2 regions of the Kitasatospora sp. NPDC096140 genome follow, and region 1 is predicted to be linked to the other one. Evidence: riboswitches for the same ligand, from Rfam matches in the RefSeq annotation. Region 1 holds a riboswitch; the other holds the start of a gene.
What was found. Region 1 has a riboswitch for thiamine pyrophosphate ahead of ABT048_RS03760 (purine-cytosine permease family protein). Riboswitches for the same ligand answer to the same signal wherever they lie in the genome.
Positions count from the first base shown of each region.

Region 1 (3,401 bases):
CGGCCGTTGGCCGAGGCGTTGGACTGGATCGCCGAGTTGATGCCGACCACCGCGCCGCCGGAGTCGAGCAGCGGGCCGCCGGAGTTGCCGGGGTTGATCGAGGCGTCGGTCTGCAGGGCGTTCATGTACGAGGCCTGCGAGCCGGTTTCGTCGCCGGAGGCGACCGGGCGGTCCTTGGCGCTGATGATGCCGCTGGTGACGGTGGACTCCAGGCCGTAGGGCGCGCCGATCGCGACGGTGGCGTCGCCGACGTTGACCTTGTCGGAGTCGGCCAGCGGCAGCGGGGCCAGCTTGCTCTTCGGCGGGTTGTCGATCTTGACGACGGCGACGTCGTAGCCCTCGGCGTGGCCCAGCACCGAGGCGTTGTACGAGGTGCCGTCGGCGAACTTGACGGTCAGTTTGCCGCCGTTGAGGGTCGGCGCGACCACGTGGTTGTTGGTGAGGATGTGGCCCTCGGTGTCGAAGACGAAGCCGGTGCCGGTGCCGGACTCGCCGTTGCCCTGCGCCTTGATGGTGACGACGCTCGGCAGCGCCTTCTGCGCGATGGCGGCGATCGAGCCGGGGGCGGGCTCGTTCTTCTGGGTGTCGCTGGCCTGGACGGTGGTGCTGCGGTGGTCGTCCGCGGAGCTGCTGCTGCCGTTGCGGTCGGCCACGGTGACGCCGACGGCGCCGCCGGCCACGCCGGCGACCAGCGCGACGGCCGCGATCACGGCGACCAGACCGCCGCGCTTCTTGCGCGGGCCGCCGCCGGTCGGGCCACCGGGGTAGTCGGCCGGGTAACCCAGCGGGCCGGACGGGCCGCCGGGGTAGCCCGCGCCGCCGGAGGTGGCGTCGTGGGTCGGGCCCCAGCCGCCGAGCGGCTGGCCGGCGCCGAACGGGTGGTGGCCGTGTGCGGCGGGCGCACCGGGCGCTGCCGGGGTGCCGGGGGCGGACGCGGCGGCGTACGGGTCGTGCGCGCCGGCGGCGGGGACGCCGTGGGTCGGCGTGGCGTACGGGTTGGCGGCCGGCGGCAGCACCGGGGCCGAGGGAGCGGCCGGCGCGGGCGGCAGGACCGGCGGCGGCGCGTCGATGTACCCGGTGGCCGGGTCGACGGCGGGCTCCTCGGCGACCGGCGCGACGGGTGCAGCAGCTGCGACGGGTGCCTCGGCCGGGGCCTGCGGCGCGGGGACCTTGGTGAAGGCCACGGTGGGCTTGTGCCCGCCCTCCGGCGCGGCGGCCTCGGGGGCCGGCTCCGACGCCGTCGGCTCGGCCGCGGACTCGGACACCCGGCTGAACGCCATGGTCGGCTTGTGGCCGCCCTCCGCCGGAGCGGCACCGGCGTGGGCCGCGTCCGCCGGAGCGGCGTCGACGGCGTCGGCCGCCGCCTCCGGCTCGGTGACCCGGCGGAAGGCCATGGTCGGCTTGTGCCCGCCCTGAGCGGGGCCGTCGGGAGCCGACTCAGCCGCCCCCTGGCCGGCGGGCTGCTCCCCCTGCGGCCCGGTGGGCCCAACCTCGCGCTCGGTGCTCACGGACGACCTCCATAGCTGGCAGAACCAAGGACCATAGTTTTTCGCATTGTCGATTCGATTGCCGTAAGGACCCCTCTGAAGAACTCATAAGAATCCTTAGCCGGTGCCGACGGCCGGGGGCTCCCCTCCCCGCCTGGCGTCCCGCGATGCGGACCGCGCACGCCGTGGCCTTGGGCGTTCGCCCCCCTGCCGGTTAGCCTGTCGCTCCAAACTGACACGCGGGAGCTTGGACCGACCAGGCTGAGAGTGCGCATGTCGACCGTACGCCACGCGAGCGAGGCGCACGGTCGAGGGGGCGCAGACCGCCGGAACCTGTCCGGGTAATGCCGGCGTAGGGAGTATCGGCCATGCCGTCTGCTTCGCCATCCTCTTCTTCGGGTGCCTCCGGCTCCGAGGATTTCCCCGCCCCCGCGGATTCCTCCGGCCCCGCGGCCGGCACGGGTGCCGCGACCGCCGTCCTGGACCGCCCCGAGCGCCTCGAACGCGTCGAGGCGCCGCTGGTCCTGGACACCGAACCGCCGCGCACGCTGCGGTTCCGCGACCACTTCGCGCTCTGGATGAACCTGGGCGTCAGCCTGATCGGCTTCTCCACCGCCGCCACCGTGCTCGGCGCCCCCGGCAGCGAGCTGTCGCTGGCCGCCGCGGTGACCGCGATCGTGGTCGGCACGGCCGTCGGCACCGCGATGCTCGGCGTGGCCGCGCTGATCGGCGCCCGGACCGGCGCCCCCGCGATGGCGAACCTGCGCGGGCTGTTCGGCACCCGGCTGTCGTACCTGCCGACGGTGCTGAACATCGTCCAGTGCATCGGCTGGGGCGTCTTCGAGCTGCTCACCATCTCGGCGGGCGCCCAGACCGTCGCCCACACCACCGGCTACCGCTGGCTGTTCGTGCTGCTCGCGGGGGCTGTGACCACCGCGCTGACGATCTGGCCGCTGGGCTCGATCGCGGTGCTGCGCCGCTTCGTGGCCGGCGCGGTGGCCGTGGCGATGGTGTACTTCACCGTCCAGCTGGGGCGTCAGGGCGTGCCGGACCCGGGCGCCGGCAACTGGCACGGCTTCCTCGGCGCGACCGACGCGATGATCGCGGTGTCGGTCTCCTTCGTCCCGCTGGCCGCCGACTACACCCGGCACTCGCGCACCGCGCGCTCGGCGTTCTGGGGCAGCTTCTCCGGGTACACGATCGCCCAGGTCTGGTGCTACGTGCTCGGCCTGATGGCGCTGCTGCAGTCCGGCGGCGACCCGGACAAGATCTTCGACTCCTTCCTCGGCGTCTGGGCCGGCTGGCTGTTCCTGCTGGTGCTGGTGCTGCGCGAGACCGACCAGTCCTTCGCCAACGTGTACTCGACCGCGATGTCGGTGCAGAACCTGCTGCCGAAGGTGGACCGCCGGGTGCTGAGCGGCGGGATCGGCGTGCTGACCACCGTGCTGGCACTGCAGATCGACAAGTTCACCGACAGCTACTACAACTTCCTGGGCCTGATCGGCTCGGTGTTCGTGCCGCTGCTGGCGGTGCTGGCAGTGGACTTCTTCCTCGGCGCCGGGCGCCGCGGCTGGAACCTCGCCGAGGACGCGCCGGCCCGCTGGACGATGCTGCTGCCGTGGGTGCTGGGCTTCGCGGTCTACCAGTTCATCGCGCCGACCAAGGTGGCGGACTGGTGGACGGACTTCTGGACCTCGGCCCAGGACGCCCTGCACTTCACCCCGCAGGAGTGGACCTCCGCCTCGCTGTTCGCCTTCCTGGTGCCCGCCCTGGCCACCTGGGCGCTCACCCCGCTCTCCCGCCGCACGGCGCGCTGACACCCCGCGCCCCGGGGCCCGGCGCGCCGTCATCCGACGCGCCGGGCACCCCTCGCCCGGGCGCCGGGCGTCCCCCGCGTGGACGCCCGGCGACCCC
Region 1 covers NZ_JBEOUW010000003.1:92,933-96,333, reverse strand. Annotated here, with positions in the region: gene ABT048_RS03765 (S1C family serine protease) at 1-1,508, opposite strand, end outside; TPP riboswitch at 1,717-1,863, shown strand; gene ABT048_RS03760 (purine-cytosine permease family protein) at 1,856-3,304, shown strand.

Region 2 (3,401 bases), on a different contig from region 1:
CACCAGACTGCCACCTCGGCGGCCCGTCGCGCACCAGCCGCTACCCGGCGACCGCCGACTTCAGGGGCACCGCCGGGTCCGCCGCGCGGGCCGGGTCCAGCGCCGTGCCGCGCTCGATCAGCTTCCGCCCCTGGGTGAGGTCGCGCGGCCGGTCCACGGTCAGCAGCGCGCTCGGCACGCCGCCCCGCAGCCACAGCACCGCCCAGGAGTCGTCCTGCGGGCCGCCGCGCCACAGCACCTCGTCGCCCTCGGCGTGCCGGCCCGCGTACTGGACCATCCGCCCGAACTGCTCCGACCAGAAGTACGGCACCGGGTCGTACGGCGGTGCGTCCGCGCCGAGGACGGCGGCGGCCACCGCCTCGCCGGACTGCAGCGCGTGGTCCCAGTGCTGGACGGCCAGCCGGGCCCCGGCCCGGGCCGAGGGGTAGCTGACGCAGTCGCCGGCCGCGAAGACCCCGGGCAGGCCGGTGCGCAGCCGCGCGTCCACCACGACGGCGCCGGAGCCGTCCAGCTCGACGCCGGAGCCGGCCAGCCACTCGGTCGCGGGCCGGGCCCCGATGCCGACCACCACCTCGTCGGCGGGCAGGTGCGAGCCGTCCGCCAGCAGCACCGCGCCGGGCTCGACGGCGGCCACGCCGACCCCGCAGCGCAGGTCGACGCCGGCCTCGGTGTACCAGGCGGCCATCGCCGAGCCGATCACGGTCGGCAGCGCGCCGGGCAGCGGCGCCGGGCCCGCCTCGACCACGGTCACCTCGCAGCCCGCCGCACGGGCCGCGGTGGACACCTCGGCGCCGATCCAGCCCGCGCCGACCAGCACCAGCCGCAGGCCGGGGCGCAGCAGCGCGCGCAGCGCCAGCGCGTCGTCCAGGGTGTGCAGCAGGTGCGCCCGCTCGGCACCGGGCAGGGCCCGCGGGACGGCGCCGGTGGCGATCACCAGCGAGCCGTACGGGAGGTCGCCGCCGTCCGTGTGCAGCACGCCGGGGGTGAGGCCGGTGGCCCGGACGCCGGTGCGGACCTCGATGCCGAGGTGCGCGTAGTCGATGTCCAGGGCGGTGCTGTCGCTCTTGCCGAGCAGCACGTCCTTGGAGAGCGGCGGCCGGTCGTACGGCGCGTGCGGCTCCTCGCCGACCAGCGTGATCCGCCCCCGCCACCCGCCCTGCCGCAGCTTCAGGGCGCACTGCGCCCCGGCCAGCCCGGCTCCGACGACGACCACCTGATCCGTTCCGCTCAGCTCTGCCACGCCCGTCACTGTACTCAGCACCACGCGGCGGCCCGGGGGCCGTCCCACCCTTCGTACGGCCCTTCGGCCGCCCCCGGCCCCGGCGTTATGGTGGGGACACCATCACGGGAGCCCGGCGAACCGGGCTGAGAGGCGGGCTGGCACGGCCTGCGACCGTCCGAACCTGATCCGGGTCATACCGGCGAAGGGAGAAGAGCAGCTTTGACACGCATGCCATCGGACGTCCGCGCCGACGTCCTGGTGATCGGCGGGGGCATCATCGGCCTCGCCGTCGCCTGGCGGGCGGCGCAGCGCGGGCTGCGGACCGTCGTGGTCGACCCCTCCCCCGGCGGCGGGGCGGGCCTGGTCGCGGCCGGGATGCTCGCCCCGGTCACCGAGCTCCAGTACGGCGAGGAGCCGTTGCTGCGGCTCGGCATGGCCTCCAACGAGCGGTACGCGGCCTTCGCCGCCGAGCTCACCGAGGCGAGCGGCGGCCAGGACACCGGCTACCGGCGCTGCGGCACGATCGCCGTGGCGCTGGACTCCGACGACCGCGAGGAGCTGCGCGAACTGCACGCCTTCCACCAGCGGCTCGGCCTGGACTCGACGTGGCTGACCGGCCGGGAGGCCCGCAGGCTGGAGCCGATGCTCGCCCCCGGTGTGCGCGGCGGCCTGCACGTCGCGGACGACCACCAGGTGGACGGCCGGCGGATGCTCGCCGCCCTGCTGCTGGCCGGGGAGCGGGCGGGCGTCGTCGTCCGGCCCGCCGCAGCGGTGGAGCTGCTGGTCGAGGGCGGCCGCGCGGTCGGCGCCCGGCTGAGCACCGACGAGACCGTGACCGCCGACCAGGTCGTCCTCGCCGCCGGCCCGCACAGCCACCGGCTGGCCGGTCTGCCCGAGGGCGTGCTGCCCGCGATCCGCCCGGTGAAGGGGCAGGTGCTGCGCCTGCGCGTCCCCGACGCCTTCCGGCCGTTCCTCTCCCGCAACGTCCGCGCCGTGGTGCGCGGCCGGCACGTCTACCTGGTGCCGCGGGAGAACGGCGAGCTGGTGATCGGGGCGACCACCGAGGAGCAGGGCTACGACACCACCGTCACCGCCGGAGGGGTGTACGAACTCCTGCGCGACGCGCACGAGTTGGTCCCGGGGATCACCGAACTCCCGCTGGCGGAGACCTCGGCCGGGCTGCGTCCCGGCTCGCCCGACAACGCACCGCTGCTCGGCCCGACCGCCCTTCCCGGGCTGATCGCCGCCACCGGCCACTACCGCAACGGCGTGCTGCTCACCCCGGTGACCGCCGACCTGCTCTCCGAGTACCTGGCCACCGGCGAACTCCCGGAGTCGGCAAGGCCGTTCACCCCCACCCGGTTCTCCCCCGACCGCTCCACCACGAAGGCCCAGGCATGACCGAGACCGCACCGACCGGATCCGCACCGGCCGAGACCGCACCCGCGACGACCGCGACCGCGACCGCACCCACCGAGCCCGCGCCGCGCGGATCCGCGCCCGCCGGGACGGCGCCGACCGGGATCGTCCTGACCGTCAACGGCACGCCCCGCGAGCTGCCCGCCACGACCACCCTCGCCGAGCTGGTGGCCACCGTGAGCCGGGCCAACACCGGCGTCGCCGCCGCCCTCAACGAGGCCGTGGTGCCCCGCAGTTCGTGGTCCGAGACGCCGCTGAGCGCGGGCGACCGGATCGAGATCCTCACCGCCGTGCAGGGAGGCTGAGATGGCCGACGACCTGCTCACCATCGCCGGGACGACCTTCTCCTCCCGGCTGATCATGGGCACCGGCGGCGCGCCGAGCCTGGAGGTCCTGGAGCGCGCGCTGCTCGCCTCCGGCACCGAGCTGACCACCGTCGCGATGCGCCGGGTCGACGCCTCCACCCAGGGCTCCGTCCTGGACGTGCTGACCCGCAACGGCATCCGCGTGCTGCCCAACACGGCCGGCTGCTTCACCGCCGGCGAGGCCGTGCTGACGGCCCGGCTGGCCCGCGAGGCGCTCGGCACCGACTGGGTGAAGCTGGAGGTGATCGCCGACGAGCGGACCCTCCTGCCGGACCCGATCGAGCTGCTGGACGCCGCCGAGACCCTCGTCGACGACGGCTTCACGGTGCTGCCGTACACCAACGACGACCCGGTGCTGGCCCGCAAGTTGGAGGACGTGGGCTGCGCCGCCATCA
Region 2 covers NZ_JBEOUW010000016.1:90,830-94,230, forward strand. Annotated here, with positions in the region: gene ABT048_RS18770 (NAD(P)/FAD-dependent oxidoreductase) at 41-1,249, opposite strand; TPP riboswitch at 1,335-1,447, shown strand; gene thiO (glycine oxidase ThiO) at 1,451-2,623, shown strand; gene thiS (sulfur carrier protein ThiS) at 2,620-2,946, shown strand; gene ABT048_RS18785 (thiazole synthase) at 2,948-3,401, shown strand, end outside.
Region 2: another riboswitch for thiamine pyrophosphate. It lies ahead of thiO (glycine oxidase ThiO); the one in region 1 lies ahead of ABT048_RS03760 (purine-cytosine permease family protein).